Regions from separate parts of the Gordonia sp. DT219 genome, predicted to be linked through region 2. Evidence: riboswitches for the same ligand, from Rfam matches in the RefSeq annotation. Region 2 holds a riboswitch; each other region holds the start of a gene.
What was found. A riboswitch is a leader RNA that binds a small molecule or an ion and turns the genes downstream of it on or off. The one in region 2 is predicted to bind S-adenosylmethionine.
Positions count from the first base shown of each region.

Region 1: linked by a shared signal. The riboswitch ahead of ACPXB3_RS00740 (amino acid ABC transporter permease) and the one ahead of ACPXB3_RS11320 (aminotransferase class V-fold PLP-dependent enzyme) in region 2 are both predicted to bind S-adenosylmethionine.
Region 3: linked by a shared signal. The riboswitch ahead of ACPXB3_RS10845 (ABC transporter substrate-binding protein) and the one ahead of ACPXB3_RS11320 (aminotransferase class V-fold PLP-dependent enzyme) in region 2 are both predicted to bind S-adenosylmethionine.
Region 4: linked by a shared signal. The riboswitch ahead of ACPXB3_RS12330 (bifunctional o-acetylhomoserine/o-acetylserine sulfhydrylase) and the one ahead of ACPXB3_RS11320 (aminotransferase class V-fold PLP-dependent enzyme) in region 2 are both predicted to bind S-adenosylmethionine.

Region 1 covers NZ_JBNCNR010000001.1:147,684-153,334, reverse strand. The annotation lists partial or broken gene ACPXB3_RS00755 (GNAT family N-acetyltransferase) at 44-771, opposite strand; gene ACPXB3_RS00750 (ABC transporter substrate-binding protein) at 843-1,859, opposite strand; gene ACPXB3_RS00745 (amino acid ABC transporter ATP-binding protein) at 1,953-2,765, opposite strand; gene ACPXB3_RS00740 (amino acid ABC transporter permease) at 2,762-3,775, opposite strand; SAM riboswitch class IV at 3,907-4,015, opposite strand; gene coaD (pantetheine-phosphate adenylyltransferase) at 4,142-4,630, opposite strand; gene rsmD (16S rRNA (guanine(966)-N(2))-methyltransferase RsmD) at 4,643-5,212, opposite strand; gene ectA (diaminobutyrate acetyltransferase) at 5,385-5,651, shown strand, end outside.
Region 2 covers NZ_JBNCNR010000007.1:119,392-125,042, reverse strand. The annotation lists gene ACPXB3_RS11340 (MarR family winged helix-turn-helix transcriptional regulator) at 1-144, opposite strand, end outside; gene alc (allantoicase) at 330-1,313, shown strand; gene ACPXB3_RS11330 (hypothetical protein) at 1,443-1,754, opposite strand; gene ACPXB3_RS11325 (hypothetical protein) at 2,267-2,698, opposite strand; gene ACPXB3_RS11320 (aminotransferase class V-fold PLP-dependent enzyme) at 2,695-4,065, opposite strand; SAM riboswitch class IV at 4,083-4,196, opposite strand; gene ACPXB3_RS11315 (isochorismate synthase) at 4,288-5,388, shown strand; gene ACPXB3_RS11310 (GNAT family N-acetyltransferase) at 5,397-5,651, opposite strand, start outside.
Region 3 covers NZ_JBNCNR010000007.1:12,546-18,196, reverse strand. The annotation lists gene ACPXB3_RS10860 (hypothetical protein) at 1-1,064, shown strand, start outside; gene ACPXB3_RS10855 (DUF998 domain-containing protein) at 1,018-1,686, opposite strand; gene ACPXB3_RS10850 (aldehyde dehydrogenase family protein) at 1,792-3,144, opposite strand; SAM riboswitch class IV at 3,377-3,495, shown strand; gene ACPXB3_RS10845 (ABC transporter substrate-binding protein) at 3,648-5,318, shown strand; gene ACPXB3_RS10840 (ABC transporter permease) at 5,315-5,651, shown strand, end outside.
Region 4 covers NZ_JBNCNR010000008.1:134,449-140,099, forward strand. The annotation lists gene ACPXB3_RS12320 (Hsp70 family protein) at 1-368, shown strand, start outside; gene metX (homoserine O-acetyltransferase MetX) at 413-1,561, opposite strand; gene ACPXB3_RS12330 (bifunctional o-acetylhomoserine/o-acetylserine sulfhydrylase) at 1,619-2,971, opposite strand; SAM riboswitch class IV at 3,034-3,153, opposite strand; gene ACPXB3_RS12335 (PE-PPE domain-containing protein) at 3,375-4,931, shown strand; gene ACPXB3_RS12340 (MFS transporter) at 4,988-5,651, shown strand, end outside.

The sequences.
Region 1 (5,651 bases), on a different contig from region 2:
ATGGAGGTCAGAGTGGTCGGCGTGTCACGTGATACCCGAGGGATCACTCAGGGACGCGGATCGACCCGAATGTCAGCTCCTTGCGCAGCTCGAACCCCAACGATTCGTAGAGCCGGATGGCGCCTCGGTTGTCGGCTGCCGCATGCAAGAACGGGGTCTCACCGCGTCGCACGATGCCGTCGGCAACGGCGAGCACCAGCCGCGCGGCCAGCCCTTGCCCGCGGTACGCGGATCGGTGCACACCGCGCTGATCTCGGTCGCGCCCACGGGATGCAGACGCTCGCCGGCCATCGCGATCAGTGCGCCATCAGCGATGATCCCCCGGTAGGTACCCATCTCGATGGTCCGCGGGAGAAAGGGCCCGGGACGGGTGCGCGCCACCAGATCCATCATCGCCGGGACATCGTCGTCGGTCAGCACCACCGCAGAGCGATCGGCCATTGCAGCGACCGATCGCGCGATCATCTGCACTCCGGGCAGACTCATCGTGATCTCCCAGCCGGGCGGCGGGGTGGGCATGACTCCCGAGATCGGCACGGTGCCACCCGGACCGAAGAACTCGGCGGCGTCGGCCCAGTCCGCAGGTCCGGGATCGTGCGGGAATGCCGCGAATATCGACACGTCGTCCCGATAACGCAGGATGCGGCCGTGTCGCTGCGCCAGGTGCCGGTGGTGCCCGGTCAGCGACGATCGGATCGGGTCGTCGAGAACGCTTGTGTCCGTGCCTGTCCCACCATCCCGGTCGATATCCATGAGGTGATGATGTCCCATCGGCGAATCCTCCTGTTTCTCAGGTCGCCGGTTGGCGAGCCGGAGCCGGCCACCACCTGCACATGAGCCCCTCAGCTGTCGTTGCGGGGCAGCCCGGGCGGGTTGATCTGCGAGGCCGGCAACGCCTCGGCCGACAGATGCCACGCCGCGAGCAATTTGGCGTAGGCACCAGTGGAGATCAGGTGATTGATCGCATCGGCCAGCGGCCCGACCAGTCCGTTACCCTTCTTGGTCGTCGCGGCGATGAGACCCTGCAAGGTGGAGCCGGCACCCGAGTAGGTTCCGGCCACCCGCGTGGCCTTCGGGGTGTTGGCGGTCTGTACGACGTGGTACGAGATGGTCGGATTGGGCGCCAGATACGCGTCGATCTTGCCCGAGGCGAGCGCCAAATTGAACGAGTTGCCGTCCGGGAAGTACACCACGTTCAACGTCTTGCCCTCGGCAGCGAGTTTGTCGCGCCACTTCAGCAGGATCCGTTCCTGATTGGTGCCCGACCCGACGGCCACGGTCTTACCCGCAAGATTCTCGTAGTTTCCGTCGAAGTTCCACGCGTTCGACTTGAGCACCTCGAAGGCCAGTTCGTCCTTGCGGTACGTGGCGAAGTCGTATTTGTCCTTGCGCTCCTCGGTCACCGTGATGTTGGAGAAGCCCACATCCGAGCGGCCGCTGCTGATGCCGACGAAGAGATTTTCCCACGTGGAGTTGCCGACCACCGGCTTGAGGCCGAGTACCGCCGCGACGGCGCGCCCGAGATCGGGTTCGACGCCGGTCAGCGTGTGCTGATCGGAACCGATGAACGCCAGCGGCGGATTCCCCGAGGGCAGGGCGCCGATGCCGATCGTGAGCTGACCGGAATCACGCACCTTCGCCGGCAGCGCCTTGCGAATCGAATCCACCTGCGGCACAGAGAGCGTGGTCTCCTGCGCCGCCCCGTTGGAGACAGCGCCGATGACGACGCTGCCCGGCGTGCCCGACGAGTCGGCGGCATCACTGGACCCGCCCGAGCAGGCGGTGACCAGTGTTGCGGTGAGTACTCCGCCGATGGCCACGGCGCCGAGCCGGGCGACGAGGGATCGAGAAGATGACATGGTGTAACTCCATTTCTGCAGGGGATGATCGACGAGGCCGGGCGGACACTGTGTCCTCCGCACCCGTCGGCATAGGTGTGACGGACGCGGAATTCAGAGGACCCGCGTCAGGAAATCCTTTGTCCGGGCGTGCGATGGGCTGTCGAGTACCTGTTCCGGCGTGCCCTGCTCGACGATCAGGCCGTCATCGAGGAAGACGACGGTGTCGGCGACCTCACGGGCAAATCCGATCTCGTGGGTGACGATGATCATCGTGGTGCCGGTGGCAGTGAGGTCGGCGATCACCGCGAGCACCTCACCGACGAGTTCGGGATCGAGCGCCGAGGTCGGTTCGTCGAAAAGCAGGACCCGCGGATCGAGCGCGAGCGCCCGAGCAATCGCCACTCGCTGCTGTTGTCCGCCGGAGAGCTGGCGCGGGTATGCGTCGAACTTGTCCGAAAGTCCGACTCGCTCAAGGAGTTTACGCGCGATGTCGCCGGCTTCTGCACGCCGGGCGCGGCGCGTCGACACCAGCGCCGCGGTGATGTTCTCCGCGGCAGTGAGATTGGAGAACAAATTGAACGACTGGAAGACGTAGCCGATGTTGCGCCGTTGACGCAGGATCGCCCGTTCGGGCAGCTCCTTGAGGTGCCCGTTGAGCCGGCGCACGCCGATCAGCTCTCCCCCGACGCTGACATGGCCGGCATCGAGTCGGTCGAGATGGTTGATCGCCCGCAGCAGCGTCGACTTTCCGGAACCCGACGGGCCCAGGACCACCGTCACCTCGCCGGGACGAACACTCAGGTCGATGCCCTGGAGAACGTGATTGTCCCCGTACCAACGGTGCGCGTCGACGATGTCGACACCGGCGCCGCGAGCCCGGTCGGAGGGGGAAACAGCCTGAGCTGTATTCGATTTCACACTCATACCGCACGCATCCAGGGCCGCAATGCGATGCCACGGCGAACTGTCACCACGGCCGTGCGGGCACGTTGCAGCGGAGTCGGCGGCAACGTTCGCACCGCCCCCCGCGCGAAGTGGCGTTCGACGTAGAACTGGACGACCGATACCACGCTGGTCAAGATGACGTACCAGACCGTCGCCACCATGAGCAGGGGAATGATGTCACCGGAGTATGTGCTGCTCTGGGTCGAGACCACGCCGAACAGATCGAGCAACGAGACGTAGTAGACCAGCGAGGTCGACTTGATCAGTCCGATCAGCAGATTCACATAGGACGGCACGATCGTGCGCAGCGCCTGGGGCAGCGTGATCCGCAGGAATTGGTAGCCGCGCGGGATGCCCAGCGCGGCGGCCGCCTCGTGTTGCCCCTGATCGACCGACAGGATCCCACCCCGCACGATCTCCGCGGCGAATGCCGCCTCGTGCACGGTGATACCGACGACCGCGATGATGAAAGGTGTGGCCAGGTCGGCTTCGGATATGTGGAAAAGTCCTGGACCGAAGGGGATTCCGAGACTCAGGCTCTGATAAAGGGCCCCGAAGTTGAACAGGATGAGCAGCAGGACGATCAGCGGAATCGATCGGAAGAACCAGACATAGGCCCAGCTCACCGCCGCCAGGACCGGGTTCTTCGACAGTCGCATGAGCGCGAGCACGATACCGACGCCGAGGCCCAGAACCGCACTGTAGGCGGCGACTTCGAGAGTCACGCCGAGTCCCTCGATCACCACGGGACGAAAGATCCAGTAGCCGAAACGATCCCACTGAAAGAAGGAGTTCGTGGCCACTCCATGGATGATCTGTGCCACGACGACAAGCACGATCGCCGCCAGCACCCAGCGGCCCGGATGCCACAGTGGCACCACACGTTCCGGCCTGGCGACGTCGGGCACCTCGGTGGCTGCCGACGGTGGTGACGGATCGGGCGGCGCATGACCGCGGGCCTTCGTCGACGGCGATGGGGCGGCTGACATGTGTGAACTCTCCTGTACGGGAACGGGGGCAGCACGATGACGCTGCAGACCACACCGACACCCGCGCAATAGCATCAGGCGTCGAGAGACCACGGCGACCGGCGGTTCGATGCGGAACCGGCACGTCGAATCCATCGCGCTTATCGGGGGAAACCCGATCCGGTCGTCACCTGGGGCACCCCACCGCGATGCGAGGGTTGCCGGTCAGCAAGCCAGGGCTTGTCGCTGACGCTCATGACCGTCGAGCTCACGATAGTGAGGCGGCCCTCGCCGGTCAGCGTTCACATTCTCGGAGATTTTTTCCCGGCGCAGGCGCCTCGGATTCGTCCGCTGCAGGCGTCACCGCGCGGCCGGTGACCTGCCGGCTCAGATGGTGCGTTCGCCCGCAAGGTTGGCCTCCAGTCGCCGGAGGATGTGGGGCGCAAGGAACGGCGCCACGTCACCGCCGAGTTTGGCGACCTCCTTGACCAGTGAACTCGATACGTGCGCGTATCGCGGATCGGTCAACAGGAAGACGGTCTCGACGTCGGCCAGTTCCCGGTTCATCTGCGCCATCGGCAACTCGTAGTCGAAATCGACCGCCGAACGCAGCCCCTTGACGATCGAATGGATCGAGTTGTTCCGCAGATAGTCGACGAGCAGTCCCTGCCACCGGTCGACGCGGACGTTGGGCAGATCGGCGCAGTCCTCGGCGATGAGCTCGAGTCGCTCCTCGACGGAGAAGAGACCACGCTTGTTGGGGTTGACCACGACGGTGACCACCAACTCGTCGAAGCACCGGGCCGCGCGCTCCACGACGTAACGGTGTCCGCGTGTGAAGGGATCGAAGGAACCGGGTATCACCGCACTGGTCATGCTCTGCAGAACCTACTCGTCCGCGGCGACACCGGGGCGTGCGACCTTCACCGTGGTGTCGCCATAGGATTTGTCGACGACCAGTTCCCAGCCCGGGGGCCACGAGAGGACGGCTCGGCGTCCGCGCTCGAGGACCACCAGCCCGTCGTCGGTGAGCCAACCACCGGTGGCCAACGCTGACAGATCGGCGGCCACCTCATCATCGGCGAGCGCATACGGAGGGTCGGAGAACACCACGTCGAATCGGCCGGGCGCGGCACCGGCAAGGAATGCCGACACCGGCGAGGTGATCACACGCCCCGAGGCGGCCGCCCCGACGGCCGTCAGATTCGCGGAGATCGTGCGAGCCGCGCGCCCCCGGCTGTCGACGAAGACCGCCGACGACGCCCCGCGCGAGAGCGCTTCGAGGCCGAGCGCGCCGGACCCGGCATAAAGATCGAGCACGTGGGTACTCGTCAGATCGATGCGCGCGTCGAGCATGCTGAAGACCGACTCACGCACACGGTCGGAGGTGGGTCTGGTGCCCTCGTCGGGAACTGTGAGTCTGCGACCGCCGAAGCGACCTGCGATGATCCGCGTCACCGCTCCATACTGCCCTCCCCGTCACCGCGATCCGCACGCCGTAGGCCCGTGCGCAACCGTTTGTGTCCCGCATCACATCTGCCGGGTGAACTGGGGTTAAGTGGGAGATTCGAGGTCCGATTTGTGCAGGCGGGTGAATTCGCCGACACACGTTGTTAACGTCGAGTGCGTTATGAGCCCGTCCCACACAAGTTCGGCCACATCAACCCAACTAGTTCTCGACTACCGCGCGCCGAAGGTCGCCGACGGTACCCGCCTCTGGGAAATCGCCAGGGACTCGCAAGTTCTCGACGTCAACTCGAGTTACGCGTACGTGCTGTGGTGCCGCGACTTCGCCGACACCTCGATCGTCGCCGAAGTCGACGGTCTGCCAGTAGGCTTCGTCACGGGCTACCGCCGCCCGTCAGATCCGTCGACGCTGATGGTCTGGCAGGTGGCC
Region 2 (5,651 bases):
TGCCAGGTGGAACAGGCCCTTGAAGGCAGCCGTCTCGAATTCGCCGTCGACGGTTCGGAAAGTCGTGTGCACCGCCCGGTCGCGTAGACGTACGTACCGCGCGAGCGTGTCGAAGAGCTGATCGACGTCGCGGTCGTTGAGCATGACGATTCCCGATTCCAGAGTTGCTACCGATTCCGTGCGAGCGACAACTAGTTGCGACACACACCTAGTTGGCGGCCGCAAGTATGCGCTCACCTCAGATGCCGTCGCAACTCGCATTAGGATCGACACTCGTGACCCCAGCACCCCCACCGACGCCCTCGGGTAACCGCCCGCACTTCACTTCGATGCCTGACCTGGCCTTACGCGACCTCGGCGGTGCCGTGGTGTGGACCAACGACGACCTGTTCGCCGAGGCACAGAACCTCATCAAGACGACGCCGGCGCAGTATCAGCCGGCAACCTTCGGGCACAAAGGACAGATCTACGACGGGTGGGAATCGCGGCGGCGGCGCAAACCAGGTGTCGATCAGGCAATCGTCCGGCTCGGCGCACCCGGGGTCATCTACGGCGTCGTCGTCGACACCGCATGGTTCACGGGCAACTATCCGCCGTTCATCTCGGTGGAGGCCGCCGCCAAGGAGGGCGTCGTCTCCGTCGACGAGCTGCTCACCGACACCGAGTGGGTCACCATCGTCGAGAAGAGCCCCGTCGAGGGCGACACCCGCAACCCGTTCCGGGTCGATGCGAAGGATCGTTTCACCCATGTGCGGTTGACGATGCATCCCGACGGCGGCATCGCCCGCTTCCGCGTGCACGGCCGCGGCGTGCCCAATCCGCACTTCTTCCGGTACGGCCACTTCGATCTCGCGGCACTGGAGAACGGCGGACTGATCACCGCCTGTTCCAACATGTTCTACAGCTCCCCCAACAACCTGCTGATGCCCGGCCGCGCCCGGAACATGGGCGAGGGCTGGGAGACCTCCCGCCGCCGCGACGACGGCAACGACTGGGTGCAGGTTCGGCTGGCCGGGCAGGGACTGGTCAGTCTCGTCGAACTCGACACCAGCTACTTCCTCGGCAATGCGCCCGGCGCCGCGACGATCCACGGACGCGACGGCGAGGACGGCGAGTGGTTCGAGGTGTTGGGGCGCACCGACTTACAGCCCGACACCCGCCACCGCTTCGTCATCGACGCCGACCGCCCGATGACCGAGGCGCGCGTCGACGTCTATCCCGACGGCGGGATGGCCCGACTCCGGCTGTACGGGGTGCTCACCGAGGAATCGCAGACCGAACTGGTCGAACAATGGGAGCGCGGGGAGGCGTAGGACCATCCGGTGCCTGCGAAAGCGGGCTCTCGGTGACCTGTTGGCATGCCGAGGCCAATGGTGAGGCCCCGTGCGGGAACGGCACCGTCCGGTAACGCAGCTCATACGGCCCACCATCCAGATGCCGATTCAGAGAGGCCGCTGAGGCAGCAGCGCCGTGACACTCTCTGCTTCTTCGAGTAGATGCGCTGTGTGGGTGCAGCGCAGTTGAACAAGGTCCTTGATCGCGGCCAAGTCCGCCGCAAGGTCGCGAGAGATGATCGGTTCGTGATGAGCAATGCGGTTGCGAAGCAATCGGATACGGTCAAGGTCGCTATACACGCGAGCTCGGAGTCTCGCCGTACTACCCCGGTTGACGTTGTCGCCGGGCAGGACGGTTGCGATCTGCGAGTCCCAGATGACGGCATCGTAGCGGCTGGTGAACACCTTCTGCCAGAACACGAACTTCACCTCAGGGATGACTTTCCCTGTCGACGATGTGTCCCGACGAGCATTTGCCAGGTCAGTTCGTGGGTTGTACCGGCCACGGGCGTCTGCGGGCAACGACCGTTCAAAACCTTGAGACCAAGGCCAGCGCCTTCCGTAGTGAGCGGCAATCGCGTCCGACACCGCGTTGCGAATTGACACTTCGCACAGATGCAGTGGCAAAAGGAATGCCCCGGCAACTTCTGCGTTCCAGAGTTACAGCTTCAGTGCCCTGCGCGTGCGCGCTTCCCCTGCCGAATCGACTGAGGTCACCGCGTTGTCGTACGTGGACGTTCGCGCCTGGCTGATTGTGCTGCGCACCGCCTTGACCTGCGCCATCGTCATTGCATCGAGAGCCGAGAACACGTACACCGTCTAGCGCTTGCCCTGGGCACATGTTGGTTCGCCTCACCCGGGGACAGCGGAGAACTTCCACAGATGAACCCCGGCGTCCATTCGGACAACCGGGGTTCATCTGTTTCGGTCGCTCAGGCCGCGCGGCGCGGCGCGAACGACGGCAGCACCAGCTGACGCAGCCGGTTGTCGGTGGCCGATCCGTCGAGCGGCACCAGGATCACCGCGTCGGCGACCTCGGCGGCGTAGATGTCGCGGATCAAGGTGACCAGACCGCTCGGCGTGCCGACGTAGCGGACCGTGCCGCCGTCGAGTTCGTCCGGGATGCCGGCGACCGCCGCGCGGGCCGAGGCGGCACTCGGTGCGATCGCCACCTCCACTTCGAGCGCGACCGAGAAGCCGGCAGTGTCGCGGGTGCCCGATCGCAGCACCGAACGGGCGCGCTGCGCGTCACGCAGCGTGGGTCGGCGCACGACGATGGGTGCCGCGTCGGCGGGCTCGTCGCCGAGGATCGCCACGTGCAGCGGCGGACGCCCGATGCTGATGCGGTCGAGTTCGATGCTCATGCCGGGGCTCCTGGGGGTGTCGTCGCGCTCGGTTGCGTGGAGGTCGGTTGCGTGGAGGTCGGTCGGGTGGAGGTCGGTTGCGTGGCGGCCAGTTGCCGCAGGGCGCCGGTGAGGCGGTCGATGTCGGACGAGCCGGTTCCCAGGCCGAAGCTGGCGCGGATCGCGCCGCCGGGGAGTCCGAGGCGGTTGAGTACCGGATGCGCGCAGAATTTGCCGTCGCGCACGCCGATCCCGTGTTCTGCGCTGAGGTATTCCGCGACCGCACGCGGGGTATGTCCGGCAACACTGAACCCGGCGATCCCGACACGATCGGTCACGTCGTCGAAGACCTGCAGGGTGCGGACCCCGTCGACTGCGGCGAGCCCGTCGTCGAGGCGGCGGCGCAGTTCGTGTTCGTGCGCTCCGATCGACTCGATGCCGATGTCGGCGATGGCGTCACACGCAGCGGCGATCGCGATGGCGCCCAACACATTCGGCGATCCGGCCTCGTGCCGGGCAGCACCGGTGTGCCAGGCGGTCGCCGCGCAGTTCTCGTCGGGGCCGTCGACCACACTCACCTGCGCCGACGCCCCGCCGCCCGCGAGGTAGGGATCGGCGTCGTCGAGCCAGTCGGAGCGGCCGATGAGCACACCCGCCCCGAACGGGGCGTAGAGCTTGTGGCCGGAGAACACCAGGTAGTCGATGCCGTGGCTGACCACCGACACCGGGCGGTGGGCGACGAGTTGCGCGGCGTCGACGAGGATGCGCGCACCGTGGCGGTGGGCGATCGCGGCGAGCCGCCCGACCGGCAGCACCTCTCCCGTGACGTTGGATGCGGCGGTCACCGCCAACAGCGATGTGGGGGCCGCGGCGAGCTCGCACTCGAGCGCGGTGAGAGTGTCCTCGATGCTGGGCCGCGCGGTCACGATGCGCGCCGAACCGGCGTCCCGTGACAGCCATGGCAGCAGGTTCGCGTGGTGTTCGATATCGAGGACGACGACGTCGCCGGGTGTGCAGTGAGCGGCCAGATTGATCGCATCGGTGGTGTTGCGCGTGAAGACGACGGTGTCATCGGAACGCCCACGAACGAAGCGCCGCACCGTCTCTCGGCACTGCTCATAGCGCCGGGTGGTGACCTGCGACAGATGGCCGGCGCCGCGGTGAACGCTCGCGTACTGGTGTAGGGCCGCCGACACCGACTCGGCGACGGCGACCAGCGCGGGTGCACTGGCGGCGTAGTCGAGGTTGGCGTAGGCGATCTCGCCACCGCCGGCCAGCGGCGCCTTCTCGTCGGCGCCGACGACCGCCGCCAGCGGTTCGGTACAGGCCGCAAGATTGGCGAAAACGGTATCGGACAGAACGGGTGCGGTGCGCACGACAGCAGTCATCGAAAGAACTCCTCGGAAATCCACGCTTGCCGTGTCCGGTTGGAACACAGCCCGGTCGTCACCCGGAGCACCCCACCGTGGAGGAGGGTTGCCGACCAGCGAGCCGGGGCTTGTCACTGGCACTCATGACCTGACGTCCAGAGTGGCCCATCTCGCGTCGGGGTGTCAATTTTCACTCACCGTGGGCCGAAGTCGCCGCGATGTGGGCGCTAGGTTGGGTTGGTGAGCGGTGACCCGGAAAGCGTCGACAACCCGGCGCAGGCGCCTTTCGTCCTCTCCCGCCCCCACGGGACGGTGCGCGCCGAGGGCATCATCCGGCGCTTCACCGAGGTCGACGCGGCCATCGACGACCTGCGGACCGGCCGCGCCGACACCGTCGTCGGTGCCCTGCCGTTCGATCCCGCCGGCACCTCCGCGTTGATGGTCCCCCGCCGGTTACGACGAGATCTGCCGCCCCTGGCCGGCCGCTCGCCGGCCCGGCACACACTCGACCGGTTCACCGAGATCCCCGACGCCGCCACCCACCGCGACCGCGTGCGGCGCGCAGTCGCCGCCATCACTGCAGGCGACCTCGACAAAGTGGTGCTCGCGAGAACCGTTCGGGCAGTGCTCGATTCCCCGGCCGAGGTGACCGGACTGCTGGATGCACTGGCCCATGGCAACAGTGAACACAATGCCTTCGCCGTCGACACCGGACCGGGCTGGTTACTCGGTGCGAGCCCGGAGTTGTTGCTACGCAAGGCCGGTCGCGAGGTGACGTGCCGGCCGTATGCTGGGTCGGCGCCCCGGTTCCCCGATCCGGTCGCCGACCGCGAGGCCCGCGAGAAGCTGGCCGCATCCGGCAAGGACCACCGCGAGCATGCCTTCGTGGTCGACCATCTGCGCCGACGACTCGCGCCGCTTTGCGACGAGATCACCATTCCGGATGCCCCACAACTGTTGTCGACCGGAGAGATGTGGCATCTGGCCACCCCGATCCGGGCGCACCTGACCGATCCCGATCTCAACGCGCTGGAACTCGCCCTCGCCCTGAGTCCCACTCCCGCGGTGTGCGGAACGCCGACAGATGTTGCGGCACAGTTCATTCGCGACCACGAGGAGCCGCGCGGAAATTATGCAGGCGCCGTCGGCTGGGCCGACGCCCACGGTGACGGCGAATGGATGGTCACCATCCGCTGCCTCGAGATCGACTCCGACGGACGATCCTTTCGCACCTGGGCCGGCGGCGGCATCGTCGCCGACTCCGATCCCGACGCCGAGCTCGCGGAGACCACCGCCAAATTACGAACGGTGCTGCGGGCGTTGGGTGTCGACGGCAGCTAACCGACCTTTCAGCCGATCTTCTCGTATTCGACCTCGTCGACGTGCACACCCCAGACGTCGCCGGAACGCACTCGTCCGGTCGGAGCCCATCCACGGCCGGCGTAGAAATCCATCGCTCGCTCATTGCCCTTGAGCACATGCAACCGGGCCACCGGATAACCCTGCCGGGCGATCTCCGACTCCGCCCGATCCATCAGCGCCGACCCGATCCCGGTCCGCCAATGGTCCGGGTCGACGTAGAGCGCCATCACCGCGGCATGACC
Region 3 (5,651 bases), 110 kb from region 2:
CGACGACGATCGTCGATGCCATCAACGCCCAGGTCGACGTCCAGCAGATCACCACCGACGCCCTGACAAATCTGACGGAGCTGACCCCGGCCGACCGTCCACGCGCCGACCAAGCCATCATCGGCCTGGCCCCGGTGCTGGCCGGGCAGGCCGAAGGGTTCATCCACGGCACGGTGGCGCAATTCGTCGCCTCGCCGCAATTCCAGGACATCTGGACGACCGCCAACCGTGAGGCGCACGAGGCGGTGGTCGCCGCGGTGACCGGTGAAACCCGGCACGGTGCGGTCGAGGTCGACACCACCAGCGGAACCATCAGCATCCAGCTCGGCCCCGTCATCACGCAGGTGAAACAGCGCCTGCTCGCTCACGGATTCGCCTTTGCCGACCGAATCCCGGTGATCAACAAGGCATTCGTGATCTGGCACTCCCCGCAACTCGCCCGCGCCCAGCACCTGGTGAAGGCGCTCGACAAGGTGGCCAATGTCCTTCCCTGGCTGGCGATTCTGGCCATCGTCGCCGCCGTCGGCGTTGCCCGCAGCGGCCGACGATGGCGCACGCTCGCCGTGGCCGGAGTCGCGGTGGTGATCGCGATGCTGCTGCTCGCGATCGCCATTCTGGTGGGCCGCATGATCTACCTCGACAACGTTCCCGCCGACGTGTTGTCCCCGGGCGCGGCGCAGGCGATTTTCGACACCGTCATCGCCCCCATGCGGCTGGCGCTGCGTGCAGTCGCGGTGGTGGGGTTGGTCCTCGCCCTCGTCGGATACTTCGCCGGTGGGTCGGGCTCGGCGCGCGCGGTGCGCAGCCGCGTCGGACGCGGGTTCGCCGCGATCGATGCTCGGCGTGCCGATCGCGACCCCTCGACGGTGGAGAAGGTGTTGTGGCAGGCGCGGTTTCCGTTGCGGATCGCCGTGCCGACCGTCGCCGCGTTCCTCCTGATGTTCTGGCACTACCCCACGGGCTGGGTCGTGTTCTGGATCGTACTGATCGGCGCGCTGGTGCTCGTGGCGATCGAGTTCACGATCGCGCCGGCCCGACGACAGACGGTGTGGGAAGCGCCGTAGGCGCCCGAGCGATCAGAAACAGACCGAGCACCGCGACCCAGACGAAGAATCCGAAGATGCTGACCCGTTCGATCAGCCCCATCCACACCGTGCTCTCGCCGTCCTGGATCATCGGGACCATCCGGCTCGTGTAGGCGCCGGCCACCAACACGACGACCGCCGCGACGATGGTGAACCATCGAAACCAGCTGCGCCACAACACCGCTGCGAGTACCGTGCACGCCGCGATCAGCATGACCGAGAGCAACGACAACACCAGATGGCCTGCGTCGTTCGACGAATCGCCGGCACCGGCGCCGATGTCGTCTCGATTGCTCATCGGAAACCACAGCCAGGCGACCCCGACGACTCCGAACACCACGAACAGCGCACCGAGGACGCGGACCCCGACTCGGCCGCCGGCGGATCGCCATACGCCGATACCGAATCCGATCATCAACGCGGTGAACACCGGCACCAGCCATTGCAGAAACCGCTGCGTCGGTGCGCCGGTCGCCGACAACTCGCTGATCGCCTGATCGGTCCGGCTGTACCCGCCGTAGCGGGACGCAGCGACCGCATCGTTGGCGAGGATGTAGAGCAACGCGTACATGGGTCCGCACGCGAGGAGTCCCGTCGTCACCCTGCCGACTGTCGCCCTGCCGTTCGCCACATATTCAACGTAGAAGCCCCGGAGTGGCGCTCACCAGGGTCTTTGGTCGGAATCCACCGCGGTCGCGCGGCGAACTCACGGCCCGGGCGGCGCGTAATGCACGACCTTGACCGTGGTCATCTCGTCGAGGAGTTCGGGGCCGAAGCCGAAGCCGGTCCCGCTGGCGCCGCGTGGCTGTGAAGCACCGCCGGGCGCCCCACCGAACACGGCGTTGATCTTCACCGTCCCGACGGGCAGGGCGCGCCACGCCTCCTGTGCGTGCGCCATGTCGGCGGTGAGAACGGTTGCGGCCAAGCCGTATCGGTCATCGGCGGCCTCGACGAGCGCAGTGACGAAGTCGTCGACCACCCGCACCGGGGCGATCGGCCCGAACGTCTCCTCGCGCAGGATCGTCATGTCGGGGGTGCAGCCGGTCAGCACCGTGGGCGGGTAGAAGCTGCCGATGTCGTCGGAGATGACACCGCCGGTCCGGATCTGCGCGCCTTGCGCCACGGCGCCGCGGACCTGCGCGTGCACGGCGTCGCGCTGACGGTTGTCGACCAGCGGCCCGATACGTTCGCCCCACCTGCGCGCCTGCCCGCACAGCTCGTCGATGAAGGCGTCGGCGACGTCGGCGGTCACATACACCCGCTCCACCGACACGCAGATCTGTCCCGCGTTCGCGAAGCATCCGAGGGCCGCTTCTTCGGCGGCCCACGCGGGATCGACCCCGGAGTCGACGATGAGCGGATCGTTGCCGCCGTTCTCGAGCAGCACCTTGGTGCCGTGCTCCGCACATGCCCGGCGGATCTCGGTGCCGGTCGCGGTACTGCCCACGTGCGCAACCACATCCACCTCCGGCGACGCCGCGAGATGCGCACCCACCTCGCCTGCGCCGTCGACGATGCTCAGCACCCCGTCGGGCAGATGCTCGGCGATGATCTCGGCGAAGCGCCGACCTGTGGTGGGGCAGCGTTCACTTGGCTTGTGTACCACCGTGTTTCCGGTGACCAACGCTGCGCCGAGCAATCCGGCCGCCACGGCGGCTGGATCGTTCCACGGGGTCAGCACCGCGACCACACCGCGCGGCTCGGGCACCATCACGTCGAGCGCCGAGCGTTGCCCCTGCAGGGTCCGGCCCCGATGCACGGGTCCGAGTTCGGCGTACTGGAGCAGCGTCGATACGCCGGCGGCCACGCCACCCAGCGAATCGTCACCGGTCTTGCCCGTTTCGCGTTCGTTCCAGCCGGCGAGTTCGGCGGCCGCATCGCCGACCGCCACGGCCGCCTCACGTAAGCGCTCGGCACGCTCGGCCGCAGGGGTCGCCGCCCAGTCCCCGGCCGCCGCGCGTGCCGTGGTGATCGCGGCGTCGACCTGCTCGTCGGTGGCCGCGGGAACCTGCGAGACGATGTCGCCGGTCCTCGGGTCGTGGACTGTGATCGTTTCCATGGTCTCCAACACGGTGGGCCGCGTACCCGTTCTCGGGGCAATCGACACCTGCCGCCGGCCGATACATCCGGCGGCGCCCGTCACCGGCCCTGTAGACCCTCGCCGACCTTCGCGCCAGGTTAAGTCCGTCGCGATTCGAAATCACACGAAGTAGTGACTAACCGGCGAGTCTGAGTACTGTTCTGCTCAGTGGTCGACCCGCCAAAACCTTTGGTGGACTTCGATCGCTCTGTGTCAACGAGTACCAGTGCCAAGTTCCAGCTGGCTGGTCGGCAACCCTCCACCGCGGCGGGGTGCCCTGGATAAAGGACACGGCTCCAGCCCAAGCCGGGCATGGAGCAAGCGCGGGTTCACATATGGGTGCCCGAGGTGAATTCGGGAGTTCGATGATCAACCATGCCCGACCGACGAAGTCGGTTCGCGTCCCCCTGTCCGACCCACACCTGCCTGTGAGCGGACCCCAAAGGCCGATGTCAGCCACCCATTACCTCAGGAGAACGACCATGTCCCGACCAGCCGGCCGATTCAGACACCGACGCAATGCCACCCTCCTTGCGGCCGTCTCGATCGGACTCATCGCGAGTGCCTGTAGCTCGGGGAACAGCAGCAACTCGGCGACCGCCACGGGCAACCCGGTCGACGGCGGGACGCTGCGATTCGCCAGCGCCTCGGGTCCGGGCAGTTGCCTCGACCCGCACCAGAGTCCGGCCGACGTCGCGGGCTTCTATGCCCGTCCGATCCTGGACTCGCTGGTCGCCTTGAACAAGGACGGCTCGCTCCATCCATGGCTGGCGACCAAGTGGAGCGTCTCGCCCGACCAACTCACCTATTCGTTCACCCTGCGCGACGACGTCACGTTCTCCAACGGGGAGAAGTTCGACGGCAATGCGGTCAAGGCGAACCTCGACCACATCGTCAACCCGGCCACCAAGTCACAGTTGGCCGCCAACACCATCTCGACCTACACCGGCACCACCGTCATCGACCCGACACACGTCGAAGTCAAGTTCTCCCAGCCGAACTCGGCATTCCTGCCATCGCTTTCCACCGCGTATCTCGGTATCGAGGCACCGTCGACTCTCACACACGGCCCAGATGCCCTGTGCAGCAAGATCGTCGGCACCGGCCCGTTCATCAGCGAGAACGGCTACACCCCGAACAAGGGCATCGACTACACCCGCAACGACGCCTACAACTGGGGGCCGGGCAACGCCGACCACACCGGCAAGGCGCATCTGCAGAAGATCAGCATCCAGGAGATTCCCGAGGACTCGTCCCGCTACGGCGCACTGACCAGCAACCAGGTCGATGCGATCGCCAGCGTTCCGCCGGTCAACGTCTCCCAGCTCAAGAAGACCCCCGGATTCACCGTCGACACCGCTGCGGCCCCGGGTGGAAACTACAACTACTACCCCAACACGGAGACCGGCGTGTTCTCCGATGTCAAAGTCCGCGAAGCCTTCCGGGCCGGCATCGACTGGGACACCATCGTCGACAAGCTGTACTTCGGGGTCTTCCAGCCCGCCAACAACATCCTGAGCCCCGCCACGGTCGGTTACAACAAGGCAAGCGAATCCGCGTACGGCTACGACGAACACAAGGCCAATCAACTTCTCGACGAGGCCGGCTGGACCGCCCGTGACAGCGACGGCTACCGCACCAAGAACGGGAAGCGACTCACGGTAGTTCATCCATTCCTCAAGGAGTATGCCCGCGAGCAGCGCGACACCCTGCTCGAGCAGGTGCAGTCGTCGGCCAAGAAGCTCGGCATCGACTACCAGATCAAGAACATCACCATCGACGACTACTACAAGGTGATCTTCACCAAGGGCTACGACGTGCTGGACCTGAGCTGGCAGCGCGCATCACCGGACGCGCTTCGCACACTGATGGATTCGTCCAACATCCCGCAGCCGCCGGACCACTTCGGCACCAACTTCGCACGGTATTCGAACCCGGCCGTCGACACCGATCTCCGGTCGGCGCTGGCCGAGACCGACCTGACCAAACAGTCGGCCCTCTACGGCAACGCCCAGCAGCAGATCGCCAAGGACGCCGCGGTGTTCCCGGTCTACGTCTTCAACTACGCACTGGGCCGCAACAACAAGGTCCAGGGTGTCAAGTTCGAGCCGCAGGCGTTCCCCACGTTCTACGACGCCTGGGTCACGCAATGACGGTGATCGATACGGTGGCCGCCCCGACCGAGGTTCCGCGCACGCGGACTCTGGGCTGGGCGATCGCCCGCCGATTGCTGGTCTCGCTCCTCGTGCTGTGGGGCGCGATCACCGCGACCTTCATCGTGATCCACGCGGGCAGCGGGTCGGCGGTCAACTCGATCGTCGGTACCGCCCAGGTCTCGCCGGAAGTGCGGGCCCAGATCATCAGCGACTACAAACTCGATGATCCGATCGTCGTGCAGTACTTCAACTATCTCGGGCGCCTCCTACACGGCGACCTCGGCCAGTCCTACGCGCTGCGGATGCCGGTCACCGAGGCCATCGGCCAAC
Region 4 (5,651 bases), on a different contig from region 2:
CGACCACCCCTCTGACCGGGCATGAGCAATTCCCGGGCTGGGCGACAACGGAATTGCCGTTGACCACCCCGACGAGCACGTTGACGCTCGTGCCCAACACCACGACGCCGCCGACCACACCGTCGGGCGAGGTGCCGTCCGGGCCGAGCCTGTCGCCGTTCCCGACCCTGCCCATCCCGCCCGGACTGATTCCGCCGGAACTGATCCCGAGCGTCCCGACGACGCCGACGTCGCCATCGACGACCCCGACTGGGGACACTCCGAATGTCATTCCGTCACAGCCGAGTTCGCGGCAAACGGAAGTTCCACCGCAGAGTGCGACCGAGCAGGCCCCAGCGGTGACGACCACCACGACGCCGGCCGGCTGATCCCCGCGCCCGGTGGCCCGCCCGGACCTGTGCTCGCGGACGGGTCAGCGGCGCGCGAGGTCCACGGTGCGTTTGAGGAGATCGGCGATCGCGTCGAACTCCGTGAGGAACCCGTCATGGCCCTTGTCGGACCGAAGCACCTGCAGGCCGTCCACGCAGTTGCCGAGCCCTTCGGCGATCTCGGCCTGTAACCGCAACGGATACAACCGATCCGAGTCGATGCCCGCGACCACGGTGGGAACCGTGCACGAGTCGAGCGCGGCGGCGATACCGCCGCGATTGCGTCCCACGTCGTGATTGTTCAGCACGTCGGTGAGCACCACATAGCTGCCCGGATCGAACCGCCCGATGATCTTGTCGGCCTGGTGTTCGAGATAGCTTTGCACCGCGTACCGCCCGCCGTGTAGCGGATCCTCGTGGCCCTGAGGGTAATTGGCAAAACGCTCGTCGAGTTCGCCCTCGAATCGGTAGGTCAGGTGCGCGATGCGCCGGGCGATTCCGAGTCCGACGATCGGGGACCGGCCGCTGCCGTGGTAGTCACCGCCCTGCCACTCGGGGTCGGCGGTGATGGCGGCGATCTGGGTGGTTTGCGTGCCGATCTGGTCGGCGGTGGCACGTGCCCCGACGGCGAGAACAAGCGCGCTGCGTACCCGGTCGGGATATTCGATCGCCCACTCGAGGGCGCGGGCGCCACCCATCGAACCGCCGAGGACCGCGCCGATGCTCTCGATGCCGAGGGCGTCGAGCAGCGCCGCCTCGGCGCGCACCTGATCGAGCACCGTGATGGCGGGGAATCGGGAACCCCACGGTCGCCCATCCGGATCGGGCGACGCCGGTCCCGTCGATCCCCGGCAGCCGCCGAGGACGTTGGCGCAGATGACACACCACTCGTCGGTGTCGATCGCGCCGCCCGGTCCGATCAGACCGTCCCACCAGCCCGGCGCGGGGTGTTCGTCGGTGGGCGGGCCGGTGACATACGAGTCACCGGTCAGTGCGTGCAGGGCGAGGATCACATTGTCCCGTGCGGGCGACAACGTCCCCCAGCGCTGAAACGCCAGGGTGACGTCGTCGATCCGTTCGCCGCACTCGAGCGCCAACGATCCCAGGCGCATTCGCACCATCTGCCCGTCGGGAACCTGCTCCCATTCGGGCTGATGCGCTGCGGACGCCTGGGGGTCGATGCTCACCGACACGGGATGTTGTGCTCCTGTCCTCGGTCTACTCGGCTGTCTCGGTGTACTCGGCTGGGTCTACTCGGCCGCCGCGAAGCCCTGGTCGAGGTCGGCGATGATGTCGTCGATGCCCTCGATCCCGACGGCGAGCCGGACCAAACCGGGGGTGACGCCTGCGGCGAGCTGCTCTTCGGGGGTCAGCTGGCTGTGGGTGGTGGACGCCGGGTGGATCACCAGCGAACGCACATCACCGATGTTGGCGACGTGGCTGTGCAAGGTCAACGCCTCCACGAACCGCTTGCCCGCGTCGACGCCACCGGTGATCTCGAATCCGATGATGGCGCCCTGACCCTTTGGTGCGAGCTCCTGGCCGCGCTGGTACCACGGCGAGGACTTCAGTCCGGCGTAGGTGACCGACTCGACCTGTGCGTGATCGCTGAGGTATTCGGCGACGCGCGCGGCGTTGGCGACATGCCGCTCGACGCGCAGGCTCAGCGTCTCGAGGCCCTGCGCGAGCAGGAAGGCATTGAACGGCGAGATCGACGCACCGGTGTCACGCAGCCACTGCACGCGCGCCTTCAGCGCATACGCCGGGGCGCCGAGATCGGCGAATACCGCGCCGTGGTAGCTCGGATCGGGCGTGGTGAATCCCGGGAACAGGTCCTTGCCGTCACGCTGTCCACGCCAGTCGAAGGTGCCGCCGTCGACGATGACCCCGCCGATCGCGGTCCCGTGGCCGCCGATGTACTTGGTCGCCGAGTGCACGACGACGTCGGCGCCGAGGGCCAGTGGGTTCAGCAGATACGGCGTGGCCACGGTGTTGTCGACGATCAGCGGCAGTCCGTTGCGGTGGGCGACCTCGGCGATACCCGGGATGTCGAGGATCTCGTTGTTCGGGTTGGAGATCGACTCGCCGTAGAACGCGCGGGTGTTGTCGCCGATCGCGGCCTGCCACGACTCGGGATCCTCGGGATCTTCGACGAAGGACACCTCGATGCCGAGTTTGGGCAGGGTGTAGTGGAACAGGTTGTAGGTGCCGCCGTACAGACGCGGGCTCGACACCACGTGTCCGCCGTTCTCGACGATGTTGAGGATCGAATACGTGGTGGCCGCCTGACCGGAGGCGACCAGCAGGGCCGCGACACCGCCCTCGAGCGCGGCGATGCGCTGTTCGACGGCATCCTGCGTCGGGTTCATGATCCGGGTGTAGATGTTGCCCGGTTCGGCGAGACCGAAGAGATCGGCGGCGTGCTGGGTGTCGTTGAAGGTGAACGACGTGGTCTGGTAGATGGGCAGTGCGCGTGCGTTCGTCGCGGCGTCGGGGGACTGCCCCACATGGACCTGCTTGGTCTCGAAGCTCCAGTTCTCGGTGGGATCCGGGGCGTCGGTGGGATCCGGGGAATCGGGGCCGTCGTTGGCTGCGTCAGACATGAAAAATAGATCACTTTCTACGGTCGGCAGGGTATGGAGACCCTGTTGGGGTCCGACCTTCGGACCCGCGCTTGCCGGGGACCCATACAGCGATCCCCAACCCGGTCATCACCCGGAGCACCCCACCGCGGTTGGAGGGTTGCCGATCAGCAAGCCGGGGCTTGACGCTGATGCTCATGACCTGGCGACAAGGATATAACACGGTCGTCGTTCGCTGAGAACCCTCCTGCTCAGGCTGGTTGGTGAATTGCGCAGATCGTTATCGGTGTTCTCCGGTCCCGGATTCGCCCGCGGTGTCCATCGAGCGGGGGAATGTGGGGGCGCCCTGGGTGATTGCCCGGTGCCGACCTGCTCCGCCTGCCTAAGCTGCGCAGATCAGCCCTCACCGAAGGACGTGGCAGCGATGGGACTCCGCACCTCGATCCGTGGCGTCTGTCTCGTGTGGGGAGCCGCCTCAATGGGCCTCGCGCTCACCGCCACGATGTTCTGGGGCCATGGGGTGGCGGCGGCGGACACGACATACGACTGCAGCGGCCCGGGCCGGGTGTTCATCGTCGGCGGGACATGGAACTCCGACGGCTCGTACCTCGTCGGTGTGCGACAGCGCTACACCGGCCTCGGCCCGGACAACCGTCCCGACGAGAACAACCCCAACCTCGGCAACCCCTACACCGTCGAGGCGGTGCCGTACGCCGCGACCATCTGGCCGCTGGGATCGGTGGGATACAACGCGAGCCAGACGCAGGGTGCGCAGAACCTCGAACAAGCCGTGGCCACCTATCAGCAGGAATGCGGCACCGACAAGAAGGTCGTCATCGCCGGCTACTCGCAGGGCGCCCGAGTCGCAGGCGACGCGCTGACCGACATCGGCCGGCATCGGCCGGTGACGCTTGCCGACGGGTCGACGTACGTCATCTCCACCACCGACGCCGGCGGCGCGACGACCGTCTCGGGCGAGCTCTACGCGGACCCGCGGATGTCGGCGACTCTCTGGGGACAGGGAATCGAACTGACACTGGTCGGGGCCATTCCGGGGATGACGATGTCGGGGCCACGCGATGGCACCGACTACGGCGGCGTACCCGTCACCACCTACTGCATCGAGGGCGACCCGATCTGCGACCTGCCCGATCCGCTCCATGACCCGATCGGCGACGTCGACGCCTTCTTCGGCTACTGGATCAAGCACGGCCAGTACCCATTCCACATGTACCAATTCCCCGGCACCGGTCAGACGTGGACCGTCAACGGTGCAGCGGAGACGATGACCTGCACCACCGACGGCGCGGTGCGGACATGCACGATCGCCTCGCCCTCGTCGATGGCGATCATCGTGGCGAACGCACTGACCGCAGTCGGCTACACCGGGACCGTTCCGGACCTCATGCGTTACCGCCTGCGCCTGCCCGACATCATCGGCATCACCCTCGCCGACTTTCAACCACCCATCCGCTGGGCCATGGGATGGCTACCGCCGTTACCCCAACTCGGCTACGGCGCATACCTGCCGGATCTGTTCGTCCTCCAGGACATCGCCAACGGTGTGCTCAACTCCGACGCCGACCTGTTCGACCACGGAGTCACCGCGTTGGCGGCCAGCGCCAAGAGCATCGTCTTGTTGCCGAGGAACTTCGCCACGTACTGGGCCGAGCGGGTCGTCGACGGGGTGCAGACAGTGCCGAGCGCAACGACGGCGGTGACAGGGGCCGGTGTCCCGGTGGTGACACGGGCCGAAAGCCCCGACACCGCACCGCCGGCGACCACCACAGCCGCTCCCACCACCACCGCGGCTCCCACTACCACCGCGGCTCCCACCACCGCGGCTCCCACCACCGCGGCTCCCACCACGGCCGCTCCCACCACGGCCGCTCCCACCGCGGCGGCTCCCACCGCCGCGGCTCCCACCACCGCCACCGGCACGGCATCCTCCACCGAGCGTGCCGTACCGACCGTGCCGTGACGATCGTTTCGCGCGGTCGACGGGGCCTGTGAACGAACTCACCGACCGCCCCGGGAATGCTCGCGTGCGCCGTGGTGGTTGCGACTCCTGTGTCCACACCAGCGAATCCCGAGGCGGCAGTTCCCGCCGACGAGCCGGCCACTGCGCACCCGACGACCGACGTCGCTGCGCGTGAAGCCGGGGAGTCGTTGCCGGACAACGGTTCTGCGCGTGTGCGGACGGTCCGCTGGGCGATCCTCGCGATGGCGCTCGGTGGCTTCGGGATCGGCACCACCGAGTTCGTCTCGATGGGTCTGCTCCCCAACATCGCCGGCGCACTCGATGTCACCGAACCCACCGCCGGTTCGGTCATCTCCGCGTATGCGCTCGGCGTTGTCGTCGGCGCACCGCTCATCGCGGCCCTCACCGCCCGGATGTCGCGCCGCACCCTGCTGATCGGACTGATGGTCGCGTTCACCGTCGGCAACGCGGCCACGGTCCTCGCACCCACCTTCGGTCTGCTGATCGCGGCCCGCTTCATCGCCGGCCTACCGCATGGCGCCTACTTCGGGGTGGCGGCATTGGTCGCCGCCCACCTTGCCGGACCACGACGCCGCGCGAAGGCGGTCGGGCAGGTGATGCTCGGGCTCGCCGTCGCCAACGTCGCGGGCGTCCCGATGGCGGCGTGGCTGGGTGAGCATTTCGGTTGGCGCAGCGCATTTCTTGTCGTCGTGGTCGTCG